One region of the Blastococcus sp. SYSU DS0619 genome, then DNA from elsewhere that is predicted to be linked to it. Evidence: riboswitches for the same ligand, from Rfam matches in the RefSeq annotation. Region 1 holds a riboswitch; the other holds the start of a gene.
The links. A riboswitch is a leader RNA that binds a small molecule or an ion and turns the genes downstream of it on or off. The one in region 1 is predicted to bind cyclic di-AMP.

Region 1 (8,790 bases):
CGACGGCCCGGACGACGAGCCGCCGACCGATCCGTCCGACGGCCCCGACGACGGCGACGGCCCCTCGGGCGGCGGCCCCGGGGACGGCCCAGGCATAGGAAGCAATGCCTACGGATCGGACGGCGAATCGCAGGCAGAGCCTCCTATGCCCGGGGACGGCGAGGGAGCGGGCGAGCCGACGACGGCGCCGCGCGGGGAGGGCGGCGGGCGCACCGACGCGACCGCCGCCGAGCGCCCGGCGGTCGCGCCGTCGGACCCGTTCCGCACCCGTCGCCTCGAGGTCCCCGGCCTCGGCGCCGGAGCGGCCGGCCGGCGGTCCCGGGCCCGCAGCGAGCACGGCCGCGTCGTGGGCGCCACCCGGCCGGCCGGCTCCGTCACCCGCCTGCACCTGCCGGGCACCGTGCTCGCGGCCGCGCCGCACCAGCTCGCCCGCGGGCGCAGCGGTCCGGGCCTGCGGCTGGCCCGCGAGGACCTCCGGCAGGCCACGCTCGAGGGGCGTGAGGGCAACCTCGTGCTGTTCGTCGTCGACGCCAGCGGCTCGATGGGCTCGCGGTCGCGGATGGCCGCGGTGAAGGGCGCCGTCCTGTCGCTCCTGCTCGACGCCTACCAGCGCCGCGACAAGGTCGGGCTGGTCACCTTCCGCGGCGCCGAGGCGGACCTGGTCCTCCCACCGACCTGGTCGGTGGAGGCCGCCGCCGCCCGGCTGACCGAGCTGCCCACCGGTGGGCGCACGCCGCTGGCCGCCGGGCTGCTCCGCGCGCACGAGACGCTGCGCGTCGAGCGGGTCCGCGATCCCCGCCGCCGTCCGCTGCTGGTCGTCGTCACCGACGGCCGGGCCACCGGGGCCCGCGGTGGCGACCACCTGGGCGACGCCCGCCGCGCGGCCGGTCTGCTGGCCGGTGCCGGCGTCGCGGCCGTCGTCGTGGACTGCGAGAGCGGTCCGGTCCGCCTGGGCCTGGCCACCGCCGTCGGCGACGCCCTCGGCGCCCGGACCCTGCGGCTGGACGAGCTGGCCGCCGACGCGCTGGCCGCCACGGTCCGCACCGCCCGGCAGGCCGCCTGATGCCCCGCGGGCAGGTCGAGGTCGTGCCCGCGGACGGGCTCAGCACCCGGCAGCGCCGCAACCGGCCGGTGCTGGCCGTGCACACCGGGGAGATGAAGGGCAAGTCCACCGCCGCCTTCGGGATGGCGATGCGCGCCTGGAACCAGGGCTGGTCGATCGCGGTCTACCAGTTCGTCAAGAGCGCCAAGTGGAAGGTCGGCGAGGAGAACGCGCTGACCGCGCTGGGCCGGCTGCACGCCGAGACCGGCGAGGGCGGCCCGGTGGTCTGGCACAAGATGGGCTCGGGCTGGTCGTGGTCGCGCAAGCACGGCGCCGAGACCGACCACGCCGCCGACGCCGCCGAGGGGTGGGCGCAGATCAAGCGCGACCTCGCCGCCGAGGCGCACCGCTTCTACGTCCTCGACGAGTTCACGTACCCGCTGAAGTGGGGCTGGGTGGACGTCGACGACGTCGTCGCGACGCTGACCGGCCGGCCCGGCAACCAGCACGTGGTCATCACCGGCCGCGACGCCCCCGCCGCGCTCGTCGAGGCCGCCGACCTGGTGGTGGAGATGACCAAGGTCAAGCACCCGATGGACGCCGGCCAGAAGGGTCAGCGGGGCATCGAATGGTGACGGTCCCGAGAGTCGTGGTCGCCGCGCCGAGCAGCAACGCGGGGAAGACCTCGATCGCCACCGGGCTGATCGCGGCCCTCACCGCGCGGGGGCTGACCGTCTCCCCGCACAAGGTCGGCCCCGACTACATCGACCCCGGCTACCACGGCCTCGCCGCCGGCCGGCCCGGGCGCAACCTCGACCCGTGGCTCGTCGGCGAGGAGCGGATCGCCCCGCTCCTCATGCGCGGCGCCCTGCACCCGCGGCCGGCCGACGTCGCCGTCGTCGAGGGCGTGATGGGACTGTTCGACGGCGCGGCGCACCCCTCGGTGGAGCCGGGGTACGCCTCCACCGCGCACGTGGCCCGGCTGCTGCGGGCGCCGGTGGTCCTGGTGGTCGACGCCGCCTCCCAGGCGCACAGCGTCGCGGCGCTGGTGCACGGGTTCGCCACCTTCGACCCGTCGGTGCGGCTCGGCGGCGTGGTGCTCAACCGCGTCGGCAGCGACCGGCACGAGACGATCCTGCGGGAGGCGCTCGGCGCCGCCGGGGTGCCCGTGCTCGGCGCGGTCCGCCGGGACGACCGGCTGCACACGCCCTCGCGCCACCTCGGTCTGGTGCCCGCCGCCGAGCGGTCGGCCGCGGCGGTCGACACCGTGCGCCGGCTCGGCGAGGTGGTCGCCGGCAGCGTCGACCTCGCCGCCGTCCTGGCGCTGGCCCGCTCCGCTCCCCCGCTGGACGCGACCCCCTGGGACCCGGCCGCCGAGGTGCCCGCGGGTGCCGGCCGGCCTCGGATCGCGGTGGCCGGCGGGCCGGCGTTCACCTTCGGCTACGCCGAGAACACCGAGCTGCTCGAGGCCGCCGGCGCGGAGGTGGTGACCGTCGACCCGCTGCGCGTCGAGGCCCTCCCCGAGGGCACCGCCGGGCTGGTGGTCGGCGGTGGGTTCCCCGAGGTGCACGCCGCGGACCTCTCGGCCAACGAGGGCCTGCGGGCCGACGTCGCCGCGCTCGCCGCCCGCGGCGCACCGGTCGCCGCCGAGTGCGCCGGGCTGCTGTACCTGGCCCGGGAGCTCGACGGCGTCCCGATGTGCGGGGTCCTCGACGTGACGACGGCGATGGGCGGCCGGCTGACCCTCGGCTACCGGGCCGCGGTCGCCGCCGTCGACTCGGTGCTGGCCGCGGCCGGCACCCGGGTGCGCGGCCACGAGTTCCACCGCACGACCGCCGACCCCGGCGCGGGGCCGTCCCCGGCCTGGCACTGGGCGCCCGCCGGCGCCGAGGGCTTCGTCCGGGGCGGCGTGCACGCCTCCTACCTGCACCTGAACTGGGCCGGCACACCGTCGGTGGCCGCCCGGTTCGTCACCGCCTGCGCCGCGGCCGACCGATCGGAGCACGCCCGTGCACATCGCTGAAGGTTTCCTGCCGGCCGGGCACGCCCTCGGCTGGACGCTCGCCGCCGCGCCGTTCGTCGCGCACGGGGCCCGGGCGGTCGTCAAGGAGGTCCGGGAGAACCCCGAGTCCACCCTGCTGCTCGGCGCCGCCGGCGCGTTCACCTTCGTGCTGAGCGCGATCAAGCTCCCTTCGGTCACCGGCAGCTCCAGCCACCCGACCGGGACCGGGCCGGGCGCGATCCTCTTCCGCCCTCCGGTGATGGCGTTGCTGGGCACCGTCGTCCTGCTGTTCCAGGCGCTGCTGCTGGCGCACGGCGGGCTCACCACCCTGGGCGCCAACGCCTTCGCCTTCGCGGTCGTCGGCCCGTGGACCGCCTACCTGGTGTACCGGCTGACCCGTGCGGCGGGCGCGGGCCTGCTGCCCGCGGTCTTCGCGGGGGTCGCGCTGGCCGACCTCGCCACCTACGTCACCACGTCGCTGCAGCTGGCGCTGGCCTTCCCCGACGCGAGCACCGGGTTCGCCGGCGCCCTGGTCAAGTTCCTCGGCGTCTTCGCCGTCACCCAGATCCCGCTCGCGATCGGTGAAGGACTGCTCGGCGTGCTGCTGTTCCGGGTGCTCACCGTCAACGCCCGCCCGGAGCTGGAGCGGCTCGGCATCCTGCGGCCCGCCCCGCTCGTCCCCACCGGAGGTGCCGCGTGAGCCGGCGCACGCTGGTCGACGCGCTGCTCGTCCTCGCCGTCGTCGCGCTCTTCGCCGTGCCGCTCCTGGCCGACGGCGGCAGCTCCGAGTACGGCGGCACGGACGCCGCCGTCACCGAGGAGCTGGCGGCCGACGGGTACACGCCCTGGTTCGAGTCGCTGATCAGCCCCGCCGGCGAGGTGGAGTCGGGGCTGTTCGCCCTGCAGGCCGCGATCGGCGGCGGCGTCCTGGGCTACGTCCTCGGCCGGCTGCGGGGTCGCCGGTCCGCCGGGCGACCGAGCACCGCGGGAGCCGACGCCCGGTGACCGGCCTGGCCGTCGACGACGCCGCGTGGGCCAGTGCCTGGCGCCGCCGCGCCCCCGGGGACAAGCTGCTGCTCTGCGCCGGTCTGGTCGGCTGCGCGCTGGTGCTGCCGCCCTGGCCCGGTGCTGCGCTGGTGGCGGCCAGCGCGGTGGCGCTGGCGCTGGGGCCGGCCCGGGTCCCGGCCGGCACGTTCCTGCGCGCGATCCGGTGGCCCCTGGCCTTCATCGCGGTCGGCGCGGTGACGGCGGTCGTCACGGTCGACGCCGGCGGGCTGGGCTGGGCCCCCGACGCCGCCGGGCGGGCGGGTGCGCTCGCGGGGCGGGCGGTCGCCGGCAGCGCCGCGGTGCTGCTGCTGGCCACCACCACCCCGATGTCGGACCTGCTCCCGCAGCTGCGCCGGCTGCGCGTCCCCGCCGCCGTGGTGGAGATCGCCTCGGTCACCTACCGGCTGCTGTTCGTGCTGCTCGACAGCCTGGGCACCGTGCGGGAGGCGCAGGCCGCCCGGATGGGCTGGTCCACCGCGCGCCGCTCCTACCGCTCCGCGGGCCTGCTGGCCGCCGCTGTCCTGACCCGGTCGTGGGACCGGGCCCGGCGCATGCAGGAGGGGCTGGCCGGCCGCGGGATGGAGACCGGGCTGCGGGTGCTGCCCGACGCGCAGCCGTCGTCGCGCCCCTTCCTGGCGTTGGGCCTCGCCCTGCCGGTCGGCATCGCCGCGGTCACCCTGGCGGTGCGGTGAGCCACCGCACGCTGGCCACCTCGGGACTGGTCGCCGGCTACCCGGGTGCGGCGCCGGTGCTGTCCGGCGCCACGGTGTGCATCCCACCGGGCCGGCGGCTGGCCCTGCTGGGTGCCAACGGCTCGGGCAAAACGACGCTGCTGCGCTGCCTGTCCGGGGCGCTGCGGCCGGCCGCGGGCACGGTCACCGTCGACGGCGAGCCGCTGGCGCACACCCGACGCGGGCTGCGCGCGCACCGGCAGGTGGTCCAGCTGGTGCTGCAGGACCCCGACGACCAGCTGTTCAGCGCCTCGGTCGGCCAGGACGTCTCCTTCGGCCCGCTGAACCTGGGCCTGGCCGAGGACGCCGTCCGGGCCCGCGTGGCCGAGGCGCTGGGCCTGCTCGGCGTCGACTCCCTCGCGGAGAGGCCGACCCACCAGCTCTCCTACGGCGAGCGCAAACGGGTGGCGATCGCCGGCGCGGTCGCGATGCGGCCGTGCGTGCTCCTCCTCGACGAGCCGACCGCCGGGCTGGACCCGACCGCGGTCGCCGACACCCTGGCCGCGCTGACCCGGCTGCAGGAGCACGACTCGACGGTGGTCATGAGCACGCACGACGTCGACCTGGCGCTGCGCTGGGCCGACGAGGTCGCGGTCGTCGTCGACCGCACGGTCGTGCAGGGCGCCCCCGGCGCGGTCCTCGGTGACGGCGACCTGCTCGGCCGGGCCCGGCTGTCCCGCCCGTGGGCGCTGGAGGTCGGGGCCCGGCTGCGTGACCTCGGCCTGCTCCCCTCCGGCCCGCTCCCCCGGGACGCCGCGGGGCTGCTCGCGGCGCTCCCCGAGCGTCCGGCGGTGCCGACGTGAGGACCGTGGGCATCGGGTTGAGCTCGGGGGTGAGCGCTGCCGAGGTGCTCGCCGCGGTGGACGCCGTCCTGCCCCCCGCCGCCGGTCCGGTGCGGCTGGCCACCCTCGACACCCGGTCGGCCGAGCCGGGGCTGGTGGCGGCCGCCGCGCGGCGCGGCTGGCCGCTCACCGGCCACCCGGCGGCGGAGCTCGCCGCGGTGCGGGTGCCCGCCCCGTCGGCGACCGTCGCGGACCGCGTCGGCACGCCCTCGGTGGCGGAGGCGGCCGCCCTCCTCGACGGCGGGGTCCTCGTCGTCGGCAAGACGGTGCACGGCCGGGTGACGGTCGCCGTCGCCCGCGCGTCCGACGTCGACACCGCCGACGCCGACGCCGACGCACTGCCCGAGCCCGACGACCGAGGAGGACCCGTGACCACCGACCGTGCCGGCGAGGTGCTGCACCCGGTGGGGCTGCGGCTGGCCGGCCGGCACGTGGTCGTGGTCGGTGGGGGCGCGACGGCGCACCGCGGGGTCGCCGGCCTCCGGGCGGCGGGCGCGCGGGTCACGGTGGTCGGCCCCGCGGTCACCCCGGCGCTGGAGTCGCTGGCGGCGACCGGCCGGATCGCCTGGCACGCCCGGCCCTACGCCCCCGGCGACCTCGGCGGCGCGTGGTTCGCCCTGGCGGCGACGGGCGACCCGGCGGTGGACGCGGAGGTGGCGGAGGAGGCCGAGCGGAGCCGCGTCTTCTGCACCCGGGCCGACGACCCGGCGCTGGCCAGCGCCGTCCTCCCGGTCGCCGGCCGGGCCGGCGACCTCGCGGTGGCGGTGCACGGCGCCGTCGACCCCCGCCGGGCCGCGGGCGTGCGGGACGCCGTGCTCGCCGGACTCGGGGACGGGACGCTGCCCGTGCGGGCGCCGGGCTCCGGCGGCACCGGGAGCGTGGTGCTCGTGGGAGGTGGCCCCGGCGATCCGGGGCTGATCACGGTGCGTGGCCGGCAGGCGCTGGCGGAGGCCGACGTCGTGCTGGTCGACCACCTGGCCCCGCAGTCGTTGCTGACCGCCCTCGCCCCGGGCGCGCAGGTGATCGACGCGGCCAAGCTCCCGCGCGGCCGGTTCATGGCGCAGGAGCGGATCAACGCGCTGCTGGTGGAGCACGCGCGGGCCGGCAAGCGGGTGGTGCGGCTCAAGGGCGGGGACCCGTTCGTCTTCGGCCGCGGCATGGAGGAGCTGCAGGCGTGCACCGCCGCCGGCATCCCGGTCGAGGTGGTCCCCGGCATCACCAGCGCCGTCGCCGTCCCCGCGCTGGCCGGCATCCCGGTCACCCACCGCGGGCTGACCCACGAGTTCGTCGTCGTCTCCGGCCACCTGCCACCGGGGCACCCGCAGTCCCTGGTCGACTGGGCGGCGCTGGGCCGGCTGCGCGGCACGCTCGTCGTGCTCATGGGCGTGGAGACCGCCCCGGCCATCGCCGCCGCGCTGGTCGAGCACGGCCGGGCACCGGAGACCCCGGTCGCGGTGGTCAGCGACGGCTCCACGGCCACCCAGCGGTCGATGCGGACGACGCTCGCAGAGCTGCCCGAGGCCGTCCGCGCCGCCGGCATCCGCCCGCCGGCGGTCTGGGTCGTCGGTGAGGTGGTGAGCCTCGCCACGTCCACGGAGAGCGCGTCGACGGTGCGCCGTGACCCTGCGTGAGACCACGGTCGACCCAGGGACAAAGGTGCGGAGGAAGTGCTCACCCGATCTGGTGACCTCGTCGATCGCCGCCTAGCGTGGGCCCGTCCGGACGGACCCGTCCGTCGCTCAACCGGTGACAGCCGTCCGGACGCCGCCGAACCACCCGCCGGCTCCGGCCGGCAGCAGGACCGGGGACCCATCGCACTCCCGGGGTGAAGCGACCGACTGTCCCCTGGGCCCGCCGGACGCCGGGCGTCTTCCCGCCCGAACCCGTCAGCTAACCCGGTAGGCGGCCGTGGAAGAAAGGACCACCCGCCGAACATGGCGAGTTCGCTCACCCCTGCCCAGCGACGGATCACCGGACGCCGGGCCCTGGTCGCCCTCGTGGCCGCCGGCGGTGTCGCCCTGACGCCGCTCCCCGCGTTCGCCGACCCCGAGCGGCCGACGACCTCCCAGGAAGCCGCCGAGCTGATCGCCGGCCGCGCGCACGACCTCGAGGTGCTCACCGAGCGGTTCAACGAGACCCGCGAGCAGCTCAAGGCGACCCAGGAGGCGGCCGACCGGGCCGCCGAGGAGCTGACCGCCGCGCACGCCGCCCTGGGGCAGGCCCAGGACCGGGTCCGCACCGTGGCCCGCAGCGCCTACACCGGCGAGGGGCTGGGCACCCTCGAGGCCGTGCTGACCAGTGAGTCGGCCGGCGACCTGGTCGACCGGGTCGGTCTGCTCGACACCATCGCCCAGCACAACAACGGCGTGCTGGGCGAGGCGCGCCAGGCCGGCGAGGACGCCGACCGGGCCCAGGCCTCGGCCGAGCAGGCGGCGCGGGACGCCCAGGCGCAGGTCGACCGGGTGGCCGCGGAGCGCACCCGGCTGGACCAGCAGATCGCGGACTACCAGGCGCAGTACGAGCGGCTGACCGAGGAGGAGCAGCGCGCCTCGCGCGCCGCCGCGGAGCGGCACGCCCTCGAGGAGGCCGCCGCACAGGAGGCCGCCGCGCAGGAGGCCGCCGCCGCGGCTGCGGCGCAGGCGCCGTCCGCCGAGGCCCCCGCCCCGGCGGCGCCGCGCGCCTCGGCCCCGGCCGCCGCCGCACCGGCACCGGCTGCTCCGGCGCCGGCTGCCCCGGCACCTCCGGCCCCGCCGGCCCCGACGGGCGGCGGGAGCGGTGCCGCCCAGACCGCGGTGAACACGGCCCTGGCCCAGGTGGGCGACCCCTACGTGTGGGCCGCCGCCGGACCGAACGCCTTCGACTGCTCCGGGCTGGTCCAGTACGCCTACGCCGCGGCGGGCATCTCCGTGCCGCACTCGAGCCGGATGCAGTCGACCATGGGCACCCCGGTGTCCCGGTCGGCCCTGCAGCCCGGCGACCTGGTGTTCTTCTACAGCCCGGTCAGCCACGTGGGCATCTACATCGGGAACGGGCAGATGGTGCACGCCGCGACGTCCGGCGTGCCGGTGAAGGTCGCCTCGATCGACTCGATGGGCGGCTACAACAGCGCCCGGCGGATCGCCTAGC
Region 2 (19,228 bases), on a different contig from region 1:
GAAGCCGGTGCCGACGCGTGGCGGCAGGCGTCGTCGCGGCTGAGCCGGCTGGGCCTGTGGTGACCGGGCACGGCCGGGAGGAGCGCATCACCGTGCGCACCGGGCCGGCGCAGCCCGCGCCGTCCGCGCCGGCCCGGCGCCTGGCCCTGGCCGCCGCGGAGTGGGCCGTGCTCGTGGACGGCCGGCTGGATGCGCTGCCGCCGGCGTTCCGGCCCCGCCCGGCCGGGCCCGCGGAGCGGGACCGCGCCGCCGCCGCGCTGACCGACCGCGGAGTGCTGCGTTCCCCGGCCGGTGGGGCGGCCGAGCCGGTTCCCGCCGTCGCGGCCGACCTGGCCGTGCTGCGCCACCCGCTGCTGACGGTGCGGCTCGAGGTCGACGGCCGGGGTGGTGCGCGGCGCGGCTGGTTCGCCCTCGGAGCCGGGGGAGTGGTGGTCGTGCTGACCCTGCCCGGCGGCGGCGTCGAGCTCTCGCTGGCGCCCGCGGCGGGTCTCGGGGCGGAGCTCTCCCGGGCGGCGCCGGAGGCGGCCGTCGTCACCGGGTCGGCAGCCGGCGGTGCCGCCCCGCCGGCCGGGGTGCTGCCGCTGGACCTGCTGGACGCGGTGCCCCCGGCGGAGCCGGCGCGGTCACCGACCGCGGCGGAGGCGGCGCTCGCCGACGAGCTCCTGCGGCGCACCTCCGGGTCGCTGCGCTGCCTGGTGCTGGGGCGGGCCGGTGGAGCGCTCGGGGCCGGGCAGGTGTCGTGGCTGGCCACGGACGGGGGCTGGGTGGCGCTGCGTCCCCGTCCCGGCGGCGCGCCGCAGATGGTGGCGGTGGCGCCGGTCCGGCCGGCCGACCTCGGGGTGGAGATCGCCCCGACGGTGGCTGCCCTCCTGGGGGCCGGCTCGTGACCGCACCGGGGATCTCGGTCAGCGGGGGCGCCGGCGGCATCGAGGCCGACCTGGCCGATCTGGCCACCCTCGCCCGCGGCAGCACCGGCCTGGCCGAGGAACTCGCCCTCACCAGCGCCCGCTGCCACCCCGTCCTGGTCGACCCGGACCTGCTCGCCTCCGCGCTGCTCGACCCGGCCGGGGTGGCCCGGTTCGAGGCCGCCCTCCTCGAGGCGCTGGACGGGCCGCGCGGGCTGACCGTGCTCGCCGCCAGGTTCGCCGCCCGGGCCGTGGGTCTGCAGGCGGCGGCCGGCGCCTACGAGGCGGCCGACCGCGCACTGGCCGAGCTGGCCGACGACCTGGAGTGGGCCACCGGCTTCCTCTGGCCGGCCACGGTCGCGGTGCTCGTCGTCGGGGGAGTCGCCCGGGTGGTGACCGATCCGGCGGGTGCCGCCGTCGACGTCGCCGTCCTGCGCGCCGACCCCGAGCGCTGGCTGACCGAGCACCCCGGGCTGGTCGACGACGTGATGGGCGCCCTGCCCGGGGTCGGCAGCCACCTCGGCGTGCTCACCGCCGGGCTGACCGCGGGGTGGCTCGGCGGGGGCGACGTCGGGGCCGCGGCCCGCCGACTCGGCCGGCTGTGGCCCGACGGCAGCCCGGTGGTCACGCCGCTGCCCGACGAGGCCTTCGGTCCCGGGGTCGTGCCGCCGCGGGGGATCGACGACCTGCTGGCGTCCCTGGAGGCCCGTGCGCTGCGCTCCGGCGCGGGACGGGACACGATCGCCGTCCGGGTGGTCACCCACGCGGACGGCAGCACCGCCTACGTCGTGGACATCCCGGGCACCGCCGACTGGAACGCCCCCTTCGGGCCGGTCAACCCGGAGACCCACGACCTGGGCACCAACGTCCGGGTGCTGGGCGGTGAGGCCACCACCCGCCAGCGGGCGATCGCGGAGGCGCTCCGGCGGGCGGGGGCCGGGCCCGCGGACCCGGTGATGCTCGTGGGCCACAGCCAGGGCGGCATGGTCGCCGCACAGGCGGCCGCCGACGCCGGCACCGCGGACTTCGACTTCGACGTGCGCAGCGTGGTCACCGCCGGCTCACCGATCGCGCGCGCCGAGGTGCCGCCGTCGGTGCAGGTGCTGGCGCTCGAGAACGTGCACGACGTCGTCCCGCAGCTCGACAGCCGGGCCAACGACGACAGCCCGAACGTCACCACGGTCACCTTCGCGGGCCAGCACGGCAGCATCGGGGACAACCACGGCATCGGGTCGGCGTACCGGCCCGCCGCCCGCGCCGTCGACGCCGCCGACGAGCCGTCGCTGGCCGCCTTCCGGGCCGCCGCCGCACCGTTCCTCGTCCGGCCGGGTGAGCAGGCGACGGTGGTCGCGCACGTCTACGAACTCGGCCGCAGGTGACCCGGTGCGGCTGCTCCCGTGACCGAGCGGCCGCCGCTGTGGCCGGGGCGGGGTGGGGGCCCGCCCGCGGTCGTGCTCATCCCGGGACGGCGGTCGGGTCCGGGGCTGCCGGGCTCTCCGGGCCAGCCGGCTCGGGAACCGGCCCGACCGCAATGCGCCGGAGCTCCGCCATGTGCGCGTCGAACGCCCGCCGGCCCGCCGTCGTCTGCTCGACCAGGGTGAGTCGACGCGCGTCAGTCCGGGTGGGGGAGGCGCTCTTCGTCACCGCCACGTATCCGGCGTCCGCGAGCACCTTGAGGTGCTTGGAGAGGGCCGTGTCGCTGATGCCCAGGCTGTCGCGGAGCACCGCGAAGTCGATCCGGTCGACGTGGCGGAGGAGGCCGCAGACGCGCAGGCGGACCGGGGCGTGGATGGTCTCGTCGAAAGCCGGTTCAACGGCCACGGCGCAGGTTCTCCCGGAAGAGGCGGTCGAAGAGCCTGCCCAGCGCCAGCACCAGGGCGAAGCCCGCGGCTGCCGGGGCGAGGACCAACCAGGCGCTCACCGACGACACCAGGGCGTAGGAGACGCTGAGCAGCAGGAGGACCCCGACGAGCGCTCCGCCGAGGACGGCGGCGCCGGGGGCGCCGATGCGGGAGACGCGGACGCCGCAGAGGCGCCGGTAGGCCAGGACGAGGAGGACGCCGGCGGCGATGAGCACGCCGGTCGCGTTCGCGCGGGCGCCGTCCGACGGGACGGCGGGCGTGGCCACGTAGCCGGCCGCGAGCAGCGCGAAGACCGGGTGCAGCCAGCGCGGGGCGGCGAGCCGGTCGGCGAGGACCGCCCGATCGTCCTCGAGCGTCTGCAGCGCTGCGCGCGCGTCGGCGGTGGAGGGACGGCCGGGACGCGGGGTCACGGGCGAATCGCTTTCCATGGAGGCAAGTAAAAGACTTGCCGCATCGGCATGTCAAGTTCCGGCGGCCGGAGTCGGCGGCGCGGCGCGGGCCAGTAGCGTCGGGCGCCATGGCGCGGAGGCGGACGGTCGTGGTCGCCGCGGGAGTCGTCGTGCTCGTCGCCGCCCTGTCGGTCCTGGTCCCGGGCAGCCCGACGAGGGCCTTCGTCCGGGGTGCGGTCCACGCGGAGTGCGTCACGTGGGCGGGCGACGACGGGGACCGCTCCCTGGCGGTCTACGGGGACTCGATCAGTCACGGGGACAGCGAGCCCCGGTTCGGCTTCCACGGCCGTCGCTCCTGGTACTCCCACCTCGTCTGCTCCGACCGGTTCACCGACGCCGGGAACGCGGCCGTCCCGGGGGAGACGTCGGCGGAGATCCTCGACCGCCTCGCGGCGGACGCGCCGGAGGCCGACGTCCTGGTCGTCCAGGCCGGCACCAACGACCTGCGCCTCGGGGTGCCGACGGAGGAGACGGTGGCGAACCTGCGCGAGGCGGTCCGGCTCGCCGGGGACGCCGCGGGCACCGTGGTGCTCGCGACGGTGCAGCCCTGGCACGACACGGACGCCACGGACCTCAACGACGCGGTGCGCCGGCTGGCCGCCGAGGCGGGCGCCGAGCTGGTGGACTTCGCCGCTGTGCTGGGCGACCGCGCGCTGACCCGGGACGGGGTCCACCCGTCGCCCGCGGGCGCCCGCGAACTGGCCCGGCGGGTAGCGGCCGCGGCGGACTGACGCACCCCGGAGGGCCGCGCGGCGCCGGGTGGTCATCCCGGCACCGTCGGCGTCACTCCTCGAGCACGTCGGTGTTACCGGCCCGGGCCGCCCGGAGGCGGAGCAGCTCGAGCTCGGCCCGCACGGCCGACAGGTCGCCCGACGAGCGCAGCAGGTGCGCGAGCGCGCCGGCGTTGTCCGCCCGGGCCGCGCGGGCCAGCTCGTCGAGTAGTTCGCGCAGGGCGCCCTCGTCCTCGCCGTGCCGCACCAGCCGGGCGACCCCGTTCACGGTGCTGCGCACGTCCTGCAGGAGCGGGGGGAGCTGGCGGACGGCGTAGTCCAGCAGGACCACGAGGTCGCAGGGCAGTCGCACCAGCGCGACGAGCGCGGGCAGCGGTCCGAACCGGGGCGGGGGCGGGGGAGTGGCGGGGCCGAGCTCGTCGGGTGTCATGGCTCCCGGCTACCCCGGTCCGGGGCGATGCACGGATCGCCCGGGGGCTATCGCGCCCGGGCAGCGGCGAGCCGCGTCGTGCCGACCGCCAGCGCGACGCCGATGGTCATGCCGAGGGTGTTCATCGCCCAGTCGTTCGTGTCACAGGCGCGCCCGATGGCCGGCGCCAGTGCCTGGAGGGCCTCGATGCCGGCCGACGTGACCGAGCCCACCGCCAGCACCGGCAGCGGACGCCGCGAGGCCAGTGCGGCGAAGAACACCACGGGGAGGGACAGCGCCACGTTGGCCAGGAGCTCGACGCGGGTCAGCGAGGGCAGGGCGAACTGCACCGTGCAGACCACCTGGTCGAGCTGCCCCTTCGCGGACGGGGTCAAGGTCAGTGCGAGGACCGGGAGCGCGGAGAGGGCCGTCAGCGTCCACAGGATCCGGCGTCCGGACCGCCGGCTGCGCACCGCCGCGTAGCCGACGACGACGCAGCCCAGAGCGATGGTGGCCAGCGTCACCGGCACGAGCGCCGAGTGCTCCAGCAGGACGTCGGTGATCATCGGGGCCCACCGTAGGGCGCCGGCGGTTCAGGCCGCGACGCTCGGCCGGCTCCCGTCCTCCACGGGTCGGGCGACGTCCGCAGGGCGCGCGGAGAACTGGTGCTGGGCGGCCCATCGGCGGGCGCAGCGCATCCGCCACCAGCGGAAGAACCGTTCGGCCATGTCGTCAGGCTGCCCCGTCTGACGCCGTAGCGCAAGCGACTCGCCACACTCTGTAATCGCGGGTGATGTCGATGCGCCGGGTGTGGATCGCGCCTGGAGCGGTAAGCACTGTTGAACCGACCACACGAGCCCCTCGAGACGGAGGGCGTCGGCAACCGCGGGACGTGCAGTGGGAGTGCCGGCGGTCCGGGAGAACCCGGCCGTGGAGCTGAACCCGCTGGTCACCGTGGTGGGGCGGGTGGGGCTCGAACCCACGACCCAGGGATTATGAGTCCCATGCTCTGACCGGCTGAGCTACCGCCCCGGTGCTGACAGCCTGCCAGATGACGGCGACACGCCGCGCGGACGCGCCCGTGTCTGGAGGGGCGTCTCGTTACCGCCCTGTGACATCTGGCCGATTCGCTTGTACCGTCTCCCGCGGCCCACCCGATGCCGCTCCCGAACCCGGGAGCTCGGGCGGGCCCCGCCGAACCGTGCGGCCAGCTGGCCGGATGGACCGGGGACCCATGTTCTCTGGGGTGAATCCCGCCTGCGCCTCCACGGGCAGGGGGGTAGGGCAAGTTCCGGCCCGAACCCGTCAGCTGACCTGGTAGGCGGACCGAGGAACGGAGACAGTCGCCTTGGCGACCTCGCACCACCAGCACCACCCCACCGTGCCCACCCGCGGGGGCCTTCGCCGGATCGGGCGGGCGGCCACCGCCCTGACCGCTCTGCTGGCCCTGTCCCTGCTGGGGACGACGGCCGCGACGGCCGCACCCGGCGACGCGAAGAGCGAACACGACCGCGTGGCCCAGGAGGTCGCCTCCCTCGAGCAGCGGATCACCGACGCCGAGGACCGGCTGGAGCAGATGACGCTCCGCGCCGAGGAGGCCAGCGGCGCCGTGCTCCAGGCCGAGGCGGAGCTGGCGACCGCCCAGCAGCACGCCGACGCCATCGCCGTCGAGCTGGCCGCCGTCCGCGAAGCCCTCGGGCGCACCCAGGACGACGTCGCGACCCTCGGCCGGGAGGCCTACATGGGTGGTGGCGACGAGACGTTCAGCGAGGTGGAGATGGTGCTGCACGCCGAGGGCCCGGGGGAGCTGCTGCAGCAGGCCGCCACCCTCGAGATCCTCGGCAAGGACCGGGCCGAGGTGCTCGAGGAGCTGCGGGTCGTCGAGGCGCGCGAGGCGCGGCTGGACCAGGAGGCGAAGACCGCCGTCGCCGAGCGCGACGCAGCCGCCCGCACCGCCCAGGAGGCCCAGGTGGCCACCGACGCGCTCCTCGCCGAGGCGCAGGCGGAGTTCGACGCGCTCAGCGCGGAGAAGGCAGCCCTCGACGAGCAGTTGCGCGAGGCGGAGATCCGCATGCTGAGCATGCAGGGCACCCCCGAGCCGGCGAACACCTGGAACCAGCTGCAGGCCGCCGAGCAGGCCGCCGAGCAGGCCGTCGGGGCGGTCGCCGCGACGGGCGGCGCCACTGCGCTGACCCAGGGCCGGGTCACCTCCTGCTACGGCGCCCGCTGGGGGACCATGCACCTCGGTGTGGACATCGCGGCGCCGATCGGCACCCCGATCTTCACGCCGGAGCCCGGCGTCGTGCTGCAGGCGGGGCCGGCCAGCGGGTTCGGGCTCGCGGTCGCCATCCAGCACCACGACGGCGCGATCACCGTCTACGGGCACGTCAACCAGTTCTTCGTGTCGCCGGGCCAGGTCGTCGAAGGCGGTCAGCAGATCGCCGAGGTCGGCAACCGCGGCCAGTCCACCGGGCCGCACCTGCACTTCGAGGTGCACAAGGGCGGCCTGTACGCCGACCGCACCAACCCGGTGCCGTGGCTCGCCCAGCGCGGGATCTCCCTCGGCGGCAGCTGCGGCTGATCCGGCGCCGCCGCATAGGTCGCGCGCCGTCGTCCAGGATGGCGGCGTGCGACCGGCGGCGGGGGAGGGCACCTGGCTGCGCGCCGGGCTCCTCGTCGCGCTGCTGCTCGCCGGGGTGTTCGGCGCCCTCGCCGTCGACCTGCCGTCGGTGGCGCAGGTGCGCGAGTGGGTCGACGGAGGCGGTCCGGCGACCTGGGGGCTCCTGGTCGCGGGTCTCGTCGTGGTGCTGCTGGCGCCGGTCCCACGATCGGTCCTGTCGGTCATCGCCGGCGTCGTCCTGGGGTTCGGCCCCGGTCTGGCCGTCGCGCTCGTCGGCGGGCTCCTCTCCGCCATGGCGGCGTTCGGGCTCAGCCGGGCGCTGGGGCGTCCGGCCGCGGAGCGGCTCGCCGGGCCCCGGCTCCGGCGCGCCGACCGGCTGGTGACCGAGCGCGGCTTCGTCTCCGTGCTGGTGGGCCGGCTGATCCCCGTCATGCCGTTCGTGGTCACCAGCTACGGCGCCGGCCTGAGCGGCGTCCGGTTCGGGTCCTTCCTCGCGGCCACCGCCGTCGGCATCGTCCCGAGCACGGTCGTGCAGGTGGGCATCGGCGCGTCCACCGGCGTCGCCGTCGCCCGGTTCGGCGCCCTGGCCGCCGTTCCGCTCGTCGTCCTCGGGCTGGTGCTGCTGGTCGCCGGGACCGCATGGTGGTACCGGCGGCGGACCCGCGCCGGGCAGGCGATCTAGCCGCGGCCGAAGAGCCGGCCCAGCATGCCGCCGGCGCCGCCCACGGTGCGCGCGGCCAGCTGCAGGATCGGCCCGCCGGGGATCCCCGGGACCTGCTGCACGATCGGCGCCAGCCGGAGCAGCCCGCCGACGTCGTGCACCTTCAGCTGGCGCCGGGCCACGGCGGGCGCCGGGTTGACCCGGCCGGAGGCGGCGTCGAGCAGGAGGTCGGCCGCGGCCTCGACGGCCGGCCCGTCGACGACCCCCGCCGGCACCCGGTGCACCTGCCAGCCGTCCCCGTCAGCGGTGAAACCCCACCCGCCGTCCGGGGTGACGAGGGCGACGCGCCCGGAGATCCCGGTCGAGGCGGCCAGCGCTCCGGTCACGTCGGTGAGGGCGGCCAGGCCGGACTGCAGCACGGCCGCCGACGGCGGCTCGGCGCCGCAGGAGACGAGGTCCAACCCGTGGACGGCGAGCTCGTAGGCCTGCCCGAGCACGACGCTCAGCAGCGGCACCCGCCCCACGACGGAGACCGCCGGTGCGGTGTCCAGCTCCTCCGGCTCGTCGGCCAGGTAGCGCGCGGTCGCCGCACGGTTGCGGCGCAGAGCGTCCAGCACCTCCGCGCGGGAGGCGCCGCGATGGGCGGCCGTGACCCGGGCGTTCACCGCATCGGGGTCCGGTGGCGTCCCGTGCCCGCCCGTCCGCGCCGAGGCGATGAGGTCGTCCAGCGCGGCGTGGTCGTCCCAGCAGCCCAGGTGCACGCAGATCTCGTGCGCCCGCCACCCGGGCAGCCGTGAGGACCGGTCCAGGTCGACCGTCTCGGCCTGCGCCAGGAACGCGTCCCACGCGCCGAGCACCAGCCCGGCGACCTCGTTCCGTCCCGCCTCGGCCATGCCCTGGTGTCCACCCATGTCCCGCCCGTACCCGGCCGCCGGCCGGGCAGGCATGCAGCCCGCGGGACGGCGGGCGGTCCGGAGCCCGAGCCCGAGGCCGCCGCACACCTCGTGGTCCATCCAGTACGCTGAGTGACGTCGTGGAGAGAACGTCGCGCTCACGGCTCTCGTCGCGAGTCACTCTGCGTGACCAATGCCCCGATGCCCACGCTCAGGCCGCCGTCCGCCCCGCGCGGCGCGCCGTCCACCCGGCCGTGGAGCCTGTGAATAGCCTGGAGCCGCTGGACGCAACCCTGTAGGCGTGGTAATAGCTGGCTGACCAGCGACAAGACGCCGGATCGCGGATCACCGATCACTTTCGTCTCATCAGTCGCACCCGGGCTGGCGCAATCGGGTCACCATCGTGCAAACTTGTCGCGGAGCCTGGCTCCGCCACTGCCGATAACGGCGCGTCACCGAATCGATGGGTCCGTAGGGGAAGACGAGACCGATCGAGTCGATGGAGGTGCCCCGTGCAGCGACGGTCAACCCAGGGTGTCGTCTTCGTGCACGCGTGCCCGAAGGCGCTCTGCCAGCACGTCGAGTGGGCGCTTGAGCGCGTCGTCGGCGGGCCGGTCTCCCTGTCGTGGGCTGAGCAGCCCGCAGCGCACGGTTCCTACCGTGCTGAAGTGGCGTGGACGGGTTCGCCCGGTACCGGCGCCAAGCTGGTCGCTGCCCTGCGCGCCTGGCCGATGCTGCGCTTCGAGGTCACCGAGGAGGCGAGCCACGGCAACGACGGCGAGCGGATGTCCTACGTGCCCGGGCACGGGGTCTTCCGGGCGCCGACGAGCGCCAACGGCGACCTCATCGTCACCGAGCAGCAGCTGCGCCACCTGGCCGCGACCACGACGTCGATCGAGGCCTTCCGGCACGGGGTCGACCAGCTGCTGGGTGCCGCGTGGGACGCCGACCTCGAGGTCTACCGCCACGCCGGCGACGGCAGCCCGGTGACCTGGCTCCACCAGGTCGTGTAGCCGGAGTTCCACCGTTCGTCGGATCGGCGTCCCCGAGAGGGAGGTCACGATCCGAGCACGACACTCCCGGCCGGGGCTGGGAGGCGTCGTAGCCTGGAACCGGTCGTCCGGGCGCCGTCGGGGAAGCGGCGCCCGGACGACCTACCACTTCCCGGGGCGCGACCCGGCTGCGGCGGGCTCCACGGAGGCCGGAGAGCCGCGCCGACGCCCTCAGAGCGGGATGTTGCCGTGCGCCCCGCGACCGAGCGGTGCGCCGGCGAGCGCCTCGATCAGCCGCTTGCGCGTCTGCGCCGGCTCCACGACCTCGTCGACGACGCCGATCTGCAGCGCACGGTTGACCCCGCCGGCGATCCGCTCGTGCTCCTCGGCCAGCTGGGCGTGCAGCGCCTCCCGCTCACCGGGAGGGGCGGCGGCCAGCTTCTTGCGGTGCAGGATGCCGACGGCCGCCTTCGCGCCCATCACGGCGACCTCGGCGCCCGGCCAGGCGAAGACGGCGGTGGCGCCCAGCGACCGGGAGTTCATCGCGATGTAGGCCCCGCCGTAGGACTTGCGGGTCACCAGGGTCACCCGCGGCACGACCGCCTCGGCGAACGCGTGCAGCAGCTTGGCCCCCCGGCGCACGACGCCGTCCCACTCCTGGCCGACACCGGGCAGGTAGCCGGGGACGTCGACCAGCACCACCAGCGGGACGCCGAACGCATCGCACATCCGGACGAACCGGGCCGCCTTCTCGGCGGACGCCGAGTCCAGGCAGCCACCGAGCCGCAGCGGGTTGTTGGCGATCACGCCCACCGTCCGCCCGGCCAGCCGGCCGAGGGTGGTGACCACGTTGGGTGCGAACCGCGGGTGCAGCTCCAGGCCGGGCTCGTCGAGCACCGAGGAGACCAGCGGCTTCACGTCGTAGGCCCGGTTGGTCTGCTCGGGCAGCAGCGCGCCGAGGTCGGAGGCGACCTCCCCGGAGGCGGAGGCGAAGCTGCCCTGGGCGGCGAGCAGGTCGACGGCGAGCCGGGCGGTCTCCAGCGCAGCCGGCTCGGAGTCGGTGACGACGTGCACGACGCCGCTGCGCCGGCCGTGGGTGTCCGGGCCGCCGAGGCTCTCCATGTCGACGTTCTCGCCGGTGACCGAGCGCACCACCTCGGGTCCGGTGACGAACACCCGGCCGGCCGGTCCCATGATGACCAGGTCGGTGAGGGCCGGGCCGTAGGCCGCTCCGCCGGCGGCCGGGCCGAGCACCACGGAGATCTGCGGGATGCGACCCGACGCCCGCACCATGGCGGCGAACACCTCGCCGACGGCGTGCAGCGCGGTCACGCCCTCGGCCAGCCGGGCGCCACCGGAGTGCCAGATGCCGACGACCGGCACCCGCTCGCGCAGTGCCGCGTCGATCGCGTCGACGATGTGCCGGCAGCCGTCGACCCCCATGGCGCCGCCCATCACCGTGGCGTCGGTGCAGAAGGCGATGGCCGGGCTCCCCGACACCCGGCCGCGGGCGGCCATCACCCCGGAGGTGTCCCGGGCGCCGAGCGGCTGCATCGACCCGTCGTCGAAGAACCGGCGCAGCCGGTCCTCCGGGTCACGCGGATCGGGGGCGGGCAGCGTCGGGCTGGCCTGGGCGGTGGTCACGGCGTCTCCAAGAAGGGGTGCGGGGCGGGCGCTCAGGCGGTGGTGAAGACCAGCGCGATGTTGTGCCCGCCGAAGCCGAAGGAGTCGTTGACCGCTGCGGTGAGCGTGGCCCGGCGCGGCTCGTGCCGGACGATGTCGAGGGCCTGGACGGCGGCGTCGTCGTCGGGGTCGTCGAGGTTCGCCGTCGCGGGGACGATCTGCTCGCGCAGCGCGAGGATGGTGAACACCGACTCCAGCGCTCCGGCGGCGCCGAGCAGGTGCCCGGTCTGGCTCTTGGTGGCGCTGACGAGGACGTGGTCGCCCAGCGACGAGCGGATGGCGGCGGCCTCCGCGGTGTCGCCGACGGGGGTCGACGTCGCGTGCGCGTTGACGTGCCCGACGTCGCTGGGGGAGAGGCCGGCGTCGCGCAGGGCCGCGGCGATCGCCCGGCCGGCGCCCTCGCCCTCCGGGTGGGGGGCGACGAGGTCGTAGCCGTCGGCGGTCGCGCCGGCCCCGGCCACCTTCGCGTGCACGCGGGCCCCGCGGGCGGCGGCGGAGTCGGCGCGCTCGAGCACCAGCGCGGCCGCGCCCTCGCCGAGGACGAAGCCGTCACGGGCCTTGTCGAACGGGCGGGACGCGCGCTCGGGCTCGTCGTTGCGGGTGGACATGGCGCGCATGGCGGCGAACCCGGCCATGGGCAGCGGGTGCACGCAGGCCTCGGTGCCACCGACCAGGACGATGTCGGCCCGGTCGAAGCGCAGCAGGTCCAGGCCCCAGCGGATGGCCTCGGCGCCGGACGCGCAGGCGCTGACCGGCGCGTGGACGCCGCCCTTGGCGCCGACGGCCAGCCCGACGGCGGCGGCGGGGCCGTTGGGCATGAGCATCGGGATGGTGAACGGCGAGACCCGCTTGGGGCCCTTCGCCTCCAGGACGTCGTCCTGACCGAGCAGGGTGAGGGCGCCACCGATGCCGGTGCCGAACACCACCGCGATCCGCTCGGGGGCGACGCCGGAGTCGGCGGCTCCCGACTCGGCCCAGGCCTGCTCGGCGGCGATGACCGCCACCTGCTGGCTGCGGTCGAGCCGGCGGGCGCGGACCCGGTCGATGTGGTCGGCGGGGTCGGTGGCCAGGCGGGCGACGAGCTGGGCCGGGAACTCCTGGACCCACTCGTCGGTGATCCGGCTGACGCCCGAGCGCCCGGCGAGCAGGGCGTCCCAGGTGCTGGCCACGTCGCCGCCGAGCGGCGTGGTGGCCCCCAGGCCGGTGACGACGACGTCGGTGGTGGACGGGCTCATGGGATCTCCTCGTGCGGACGACGGCCGGGGAGGCCGGATCGGGGGACCGGGTCCCGCCGGCGGTCGGCCGGCGGGACCCGCGGGGCTCAGCCCTGGTTCTTCTCGATGAAGGTGATCGCGTCGCCCACGGTCTTGATGTTGGCGAGCTGGTCGTCGGGGATGGCGACGCCGAACTTGTCCTCGACGGCGGTGGCGATCTCGACCATCGACAGCGAGTCGACGTCGAGGTCCTCCGTGAAGGACTTCTCCGGGGTGGCGTCGGCGGGCGACACCCCGGCGACCTCCTCCAGGATCTCGGCCAGACCGGACTGGATCTCCTGGGTGCTCACGCGGGTCCTCTCTCTCGGATCAGGCGGGCGGTGCCCGCCGACGTCCGGGACACGGTGTCCCGGACGACTGGGGTGGAGCTGTCCATGGGCAGGTCGCCCACGGGGGTGGGAACGGTCACGGCAGGACGACGACCTGGCCGGCGAAGGTCAGGCCCGCGCCGTACCCGAGCAGCAGGGCGACGTCGCCGCTCTTGGCCTCGCCGCTCTCCTGCAGCGCCGCCAGGGCCAGGGGCACCGACGCCGACGACGTGTTGCCCGAGCGGACGATGTCGCGGGCGATGACCGTGCGCTCCGGCAGCTTCAGCCGCTTGGCCATCAGCTCGATGATCCGCAGGTTCGCCTGGTGCGGCGCGAAGACGTCGATGTCGTCGGGCCCGACGCCGGCGCGGCGCATGGCCTCGACCAGGATGTCGGTCAGCTTGGTGGTGGCCCAGCGGTACACGGCCTGCCCCGCCATGCTCATGCCCTGCTCGCCCGGGGGGATGGCGATGGCCTCGTGCAGGTCGCCGTCGCTGCCCCAGACCGCGGGGCCGATGGCCGGCTCGTCGGAGGCGGTGACGACCGCGGCGCCGGCGCCGTCGGCGAAGATGACCGCCGTCGCCCGGTCCTCGAGGTTCGTGTAGTCGGTGAGCCGCTCCCCGCCGATGACGAGCGCGTTGCGCGCCGTCCCGCTGCGGATCGCGTCGGCCGCGGCGCTGAGCGCGTAGCACCAGCCGGCGCAGCCGGCGTTGACGTCGAACGCGCCGGGGCGGGGCACCCCGAGCTGGTGGGCGATCCGCGGCGCGAGCCCCGGGATCGCCTTCGGCGGGCTGGTGGTCGCGAGGAGCACGAGGTCGATGTCCCCGGCGTCGAGGCCGCTGGCCGCCAGCGCCTTCCCGCCGGCCGCGACCGACATCTCCACGAGGGTCTCGTCGGGCTCGGCCCAGCGGCGCTCGGCGATGCCGACCCGGCTCTGGACCCACTCGTCGTTGGTGTCCATCCGCTGGGCGAGGTCGTCGTTGGTCACCCGCCGGCGGGGGCGGTAGCTCCCGAGCCCGATGATGCGGGCCCCCGGGGCGCCGGGCGGTAGCTGGAGCCGTGTCATGCCTCGACTCCGTCCGCGTTCCGCTCCTCGGTCGCCGTCCCCCGCAAGCGGTAGGTGCCCCCAGCCAGGGGCGCTGCTCGCTCGGACGTCGTCTTCGGGGTCACGCGGTCACCTCCGGGTAGAGCCGGGCGATCGGGTCGCCGGCGTCGACGAGGTCCCCCTCGTGCACGAGCCACTCGGCCAGCACGCCGTCGTAGGCGGCGGACACGTTGACCTCCTCGCGCCGGCCGCGGATGCAGCCCAGCGGGGTCCCCGCCGGCAGGTGGCTGCCCTCGGCGACCTGCGCGGGGCTGACCGTGCCGCGGGCGGGGGCCACGACCATGCGCCAGTCGGGCAGGTGCTCGGCCTCCGCGCGGCCGCGCTCGGCGGCGATGAGCTCCCGGGCGCGGTCGAGGTCGGCGGGGCCGCTGACGGCCAGCACCTCGATGCCCGCGCCCTTCCACTCGCGCTTGGCCAGCCCGGCCAGTGCGCCGGCGGGCGGCAGCTCGATGACGGCGGTGACGCCGAGCTGGCGCATGGTCGCGAGGCAGGAGTCGAAGCGCACCGGGTTGGTCACCTGGCTGACCAGCCGGGACAGCGCCTCGGCGCCGGAGTCGACGGCGGCGCCGTCGGCGTTGGACAGCAGCAACCGGCTCGGGTCGGCCGGCCGCAGCCCGCCGACCAGGCCCTCGAGCTCATCGCGCGCCGGCGCCATGTACGCGGTGTGGAACGCGCCGGCGACCGGCAGCGGCATCACCCGGGCCTTCGCCGGGGGCTCCGCCTTGAGCGCGGCCAGCCCGTCGAGCGGGCCGGCGGCCACGATCTGGCCGGCACCGTTCATGTTGGCGGGGGTGAGCCCGTGCCCCTCGAGGGCGGCGAGCACCTCGTCGGGCTCGCCGCCGAGGACGGCGGACATCCCGGTGGGCGTCCGGGCACAGGCGGCGGCCATGGCCCGGCCGCGGACGGCGGTCAGCGCGATCGCCGCCTCGACCGACAGCACGCCGGCGAGCGCCGCGGCGGTCAGCTCGCCGACGCTGTGCCCGGCGATGACGACGTCCCGGCCGGTCTGCGGCGTGTGGGCCACCGGGCCCGGCAGCCCACCGAGCTCGCGGGCGACGAAGAGGCTCATCGCGACCACGAGCGGCTGGGTGACCGCGGTGTCCTTGATGGCCTCCGCGTCACCGGTCGTGCCGAGCGCGAGCAGGTCGGCACCGGCGATCGCGCCGGCCCAGCGGAAGAACGGCTCCGCGCCGGGCAGGTCGAGCCAGTCGGTCAGCATCCCGGGCTTCTGCGCACCCTGACCCGGGGCGAGGACGGCGAGCACCCCCTCACCGTGCCAGTGATCATCGGTCCGCGCGCGGTGTGGGGGAACGAAAGCACCGTGGTGATCTTTGGAGGATTCCTCCAACACATGCATGATCGACAGGCGTTCCGGGGCTCGATCGTGGTGGAAACCGCACGCCTGGTGAGCGCGGGGACGGGTTCAGTGCCAGAGCGAGCGGTCGCGGTCCAGGGCGGCGAGGGCGAGGGCCACCTGCAGGGTCCAGCTGCCGCGGGGGTCGGTGGCGGACAGGCCGGTCAGCTCCGCGGCCCGCTTGAGGCGGTACCGGACGGTGTTGGGGTGCACGAAGATCGCCCGGGCGCTGGCCTCCAGGTTGCCCCCGCTGCTGAGCACCGCGCGGACCGTCTCGAGCACGCCGCCGCCAGCCGAGCGCAGCGGGGCGGCCACCTGCTCCTGCAGGGCGGCCCGGGCCAGCGGGTCGCCGTCGAGCGCCCGCTCGGCCAGCAGCGCGTCGGACGGCACCGGGCGGGGCGCCTCCGGCCAGGCGCGCGCCGCGTGCAGCCCGGCGAGCGCCGCCGCGGCGGAGACGGCCGCGCGCCCGAGCCCGTCGACCACCGGGCCGGTCACCACCGGCCCGTCGCCGAAGTCGTCGCTGAGTCGCTCCGCGGCGGCCTCGAGGCCCTCCGCGCTGCCGAGCACGACCACCAGCTGGTCGGCGTGCACGCCCACCAGCACGTCGCAGCGCAGGCTGCGGGCGGTCCGCCGGACGGCGCCGTGCGGGTCGGCCACGTCCGTGGGGGCGGCGCCGACCACCACCAGCGCCGGCGTGCCGGCGGCCCAGCCGAGCGCGGCGGCGCGGCCGGACAGCTCCTCGGACCGCTCCCCGCGCACCAGCGCGTCGACGACGAGCGCCTCCAGGCGCGCGTCCCAGGCGCCGCGGCTCTCCGCGAAGCTGGCGTAGATGTGCGCGGTGGCGAAGGCGACCTCCCGGCTGTACTGCAGCACGGCCAGGCGCAGGGTGTCCTCGTCGCCCGGCGCAGCCACCGAGGTGACGCGCTCCTCCACCACCTCGACGGTCACCTTGATCAGGTCGACGGTCTGCTTCAGCGCCACGGCCCGGACCAGCTCCCGCGGGGCGGCCCCGAACACCTCGCCGGTGAGCCGCGGGGGGCGGCCCGGGTTGCGGCACCACTCGACCAGGGAGGCGATGCCGGCCTGGGCGACCAGGGTGACCCACGAGCGCTGGTCGGCCGGCATCGCCCGGAACCAGGACAGGTCGTCGTCCATCCGGGCGACGGCCTGGGTGGCCAACGACCCGGATGCTCGCTCCAGCCGCCGGAGCGTCGCGTCGCTCGGCGGGCGGTGGGTCACCCGGCTCACCGGGTCAGCGTGTCACGTCGGCCGCGGTCGGGGAGAGTGGAGCCGTGGACGTTCCCCCGGTCGGCGCCCCGCCGGCAGCCCCGCCGCCGGTGACGACCGGGCTGGACTCCCGGGTGGTGCTCGCCCCCGACGACGGTTCCCTGGGCCCGCTGCTGCGGGTCGCCGACGACCGGCTGGCGCCCGGCGCGGGCTACGGCCGGCACGAGCACCGGGCGGTCGACGTCGTCGCCGTCGTCCTGACCGGGTCGCTGACCCACCGGTGGGGGGACGGCGCCGCCCTGGCCGCCGGCGACGTCGCGGTGCTGCGCGCCGGCACCGGCCTGGCGCACGACGAGGTGGCCGGTGCCGACGGTGCCCGGGTGCTGCAGTGCTACCTGCGCAGCGCCACGCCGGGCGCGCCCGCGGCGCACGAGGTGCGCCGGGCGGCCGGCGGCTGGCTCGACCTGGGCCGCCCCGACGCCCGGCTGTGGCTGGGGCGCGCGGCGCCGGGGGAGGAGCTGACCCCGCCGGCGGGCGTGGTCCTGGTCGCCGGCGCCGCGGGTGTGCGCCGGCACGAGGCCGGCCCGGTGCGCACCGAGGAGGAGGCCGCCGTCGTGGTGTGGCAGGTGGACGCCGGCCGGCCCAGCTGGGCGGATTGACCCCGCGACGGGCGCGATGCCCGTCGGGTGGGTGAGAGTGGAGGCATGCCGACCCGCCCCTCCGACCTGCTCGCCGCCGCGTACTCCGACGCCGACCGCACCATCGAGCTGCGCCGCCAGCTGCACCGCCACCCGGAGATCGGGCTGCACCTGCCGCGCACGCAGGCCGCGGTGCTGGAGGCGTTCGCCGAGCTGCCGCTGGAGGTCACCACGGGGACGACGACCAGCTCCGTCGTCGGGGTGCTGCGCGGTGCCCGCCCGGGGCCGACGTACCTGCTGCGCGGCGACATGGACGCCCTGCCCGTGCACGAGGACAGCGGCCTGCCCTTCGCCTCGCAGGTGCCCGGTGCGATGCACGCCTGCGGGCACGACACCCACGTGGCGATGCTGGTCGGCGCCGCGCGGCTGCTGGCGGCCCGCCGGGACGAGCTGGCCGGCCAGGTCGTCTTCATGGTGCAGCCCGGCGAGGAGGGCTTCCACGGTGCCCGGTACATGCTCGACGAGGGGCTGCTCGACATCGTCCCGGAGGCGCCCGTGAGCGGGGCCTTCGCCCTGCACATCTCCTCGACGCTGACCAGCGGCAGCGTCAACGTCCGGCCCGGGCCGATGATGGCCGCCGCCGACCAGTGGCGGATGACGCTGCGCGGCCGCGGCGGGCACGCCTCGGAGCCGCACGCGGCCGCCGACCCGATCCCGGTGGCGGCCGAGATCGTGCTGGCGCTGCAGGCGATGGTGACCCGGCGGGTCGACGTCTTCGACCCCGCGGTGGTGACGGTGGCGCACATCGAGGCGGGGTCCACCAACAACGTCATCCCCGACACGGCGTACCTGGAGGGGACGATCCGGACGCTGTCGGCCGAGCGCCGGGCCGACGTCGTCGCCTCGGTGCGGCGGGTGGCCACCCACGTGGCCGCCGCGCACGAGCTGGAGCTGCACTGGGAGCACAGCGAGGGCTACCCGGTCACGAGGAACGACCCGGGCATGGCCGCCCAGGTGCTGGAGACCGCCGCGGAGCTGCTCGGCCGGCAGGCCAGCGTGCTGATGCCCGCCCCGCTCATGGGCGCCGAGGACTTCTCCTACGTGCTCCAGCGGGTGCCCGGCGTCATGGCCTGGCTCGGCGCCCGCCCGCCGGGTGTGGACCCCGCCACCGCCCCGGCCAACCACTCCAACCTCGTGGTCTTCGACGAGGAGCCCCTGCCGGCCGGCGTGGCGCTGTACGCGCAGATGGCCCTCCAGTCGCTCTCCGGCTGAGCGGCCCCCTGCGGCGGCGCGCCGGCGGCCCTCAGGCCGAGGCGCGCCGGACCAGGCTGGTGGCGCAGACGCGGGACTCGACCGCGCGCTCGCCGGCCTCGATCTGGTCGAGCAGCAGCTCCAGCATCAGTGCCGTCATCTCGCCGAGGGGCTGGGCGACGGTGGTGAGCGGCGGATCGCACGCGGCGGCCACGGCCGCGTCGTCGAACCCGACGACGGCGACGTCCTCGGGCACCCGCCGGCCGGCCGCCCGCAGCGCCTGCAACGCACCGACTGCCATCGGGTCGGAGGCGACGAAGACGGCGTCCAGGTCGGGCGCCGCGGCCAGCAGCCGGGTCATCGCGTGCAGCCCGCCCGCCTCGGTGAAGTCGCCCGCGGCGACGAGCTCGGGAGCCTCGGCCCGCCCCGCGTCGGCGAGCGCGGCCCGGTACCCGGCGAGGCGGTCCAGGCCGGCCACCATGTCCAGCGCCCCGGTGATCGTGGCGATGCGGCTCCGGCCCAGGGACAGCAGGTGCCGGGTGGCCGCGGCCGCCCCGCCCGCGTTGTCGGCGTCCACGTAGGCGACGGGCCGGCCGTCGAGCGGGCGCCCGGAGAGGACCACCGGCACGTGCGCCCCGGCGAGGATGTCGGGGAGCAGGTCGTCGCTGTGCAGCGACATGAGGATCACGCCGTCGACGTGGCCCTGCCGCACGTAGCGGCCGATCTTCTCCTGCTCCCGCTCCCCGCGGGCGGCCAAGAGCACCAGGTTGAGGTCGGTGTCGGCCAGCCGTGCGGACAGCCCCTGCACGATGCTGGCGAAGAACGGGTCGGAGAACACCTGCGTGTCGGCCTCCGACAGCACCAGG

Region 2: it holds a riboswitch for cyclic di-AMP, as region 1 does, so the genes downstream of both, ACI79T_RS09815 (murein hydrolase activator EnvC family protein) here and ACI79T_RS11400 (NlpC/P60 family protein) in region 1, are expected to answer to the same signal.

The regions. Positions count from the first base shown of each region.
Region 1 is NZ_JBJHAM010000007.1:142,049-150,838, forward strand. It holds gene ACI79T_RS11360 (putative cobaltochelatase) at 1-1,063, shown strand, start outside; gene cobO (cob(I)yrinic acid a,c-diamide adenosyltransferase) at 1,063-1,677, shown strand; gene ACI79T_RS11370 (cobyrinate a,c-diamide synthase) at 1,671-3,065, shown strand; gene ACI79T_RS11375 (energy-coupling factor ABC transporter permease) at 3,052-3,744, shown strand; gene ACI79T_RS11380 (energy-coupling factor ABC transporter substrate-binding protein) at 3,741-4,049, shown strand; gene cbiQ (cobalt ECF transporter T component CbiQ) at 4,046-4,783, shown strand; gene ACI79T_RS11390 (energy-coupling factor ABC transporter ATP-binding protein) at 4,780-5,625, shown strand; gene cobA (uroporphyrinogen-III C-methyltransferase) at 5,622-7,295, shown strand; cyclic di-AMP (ydaO/yuaA leader) riboswitch at 7,432-7,584, shown strand; gene ACI79T_RS11400 (NlpC/P60 family protein) at 7,599-8,789, shown strand.
Region 2 is NZ_JBJHAM010000005.1:254,768-273,995, reverse strand. It holds gene ACI79T_RS09865 (hypothetical protein) at 1-63, shown strand, start outside; gene ACI79T_RS09860 (hypothetical protein) at 93-887, shown strand; gene ACI79T_RS09855 (PGAP1-like alpha/beta domain-containing protein) at 884-2,284, shown strand; gene ACI79T_RS09850 (transcriptional regulator) at 2,361-2,726, opposite strand; gene ACI79T_RS09845 (hypothetical protein) at 2,716-3,177, opposite strand; gene ACI79T_RS09840 (SGNH/GDSL hydrolase family protein) at 3,285-3,947, shown strand; gene ACI79T_RS09835 (hypothetical protein) at 4,000-4,377, opposite strand; gene ACI79T_RS09830 (VanZ family protein) at 4,425-4,922, opposite strand; gene ACI79T_RS09825 (hypothetical protein) at 4,950-5,084, opposite strand; tRNA gene ACI79T_RS09820 (tRNA-Ile) at 5,312-5,388, opposite strand; cyclic di-AMP (ydaO/yuaA leader) riboswitch at 5,549-5,680, shown strand; gene ACI79T_RS09815 (murein hydrolase activator EnvC family protein) at 5,705-6,937, shown strand; gene ACI79T_RS09810 (TVP38/TMEM64 family protein) at 6,984-7,658, shown strand; gene ACI79T_RS09805 (maleylpyruvate isomerase N-terminal domain-containing protein) at 7,655-8,548, opposite strand; gene ACI79T_RS09800 (DUF3145 domain-containing protein) at 9,043-9,543, shown strand; gene ACI79T_RS09795 (acyl-CoA carboxylase subunit beta) at 9,754-11,166, opposite strand; gene ACI79T_RS09790 (beta-ketoacyl-[acyl-carrier-protein] synthase family protein) at 11,199-12,440, opposite strand; gene ACI79T_RS09785 (acyl carrier protein) at 12,527-12,769, opposite strand; gene ACI79T_RS09780 (beta-ketoacyl-ACP synthase III) at 12,885-13,853, opposite strand; gene ACI79T_RS09775 (acyltransferase domain-containing protein) at 13,954-15,156, opposite strand; gene ACI79T_RS09770 (PucR family transcriptional regulator) at 15,316-16,494, opposite strand; gene ACI79T_RS09765 (pirin family protein) at 16,539-17,132, shown strand; gene ACI79T_RS09760 (M20 metallopeptidase family protein) at 17,178-18,383, shown strand; gene ACI79T_RS09755 (LacI family DNA-binding transcriptional regulator) at 18,415-19,228, opposite strand, start outside.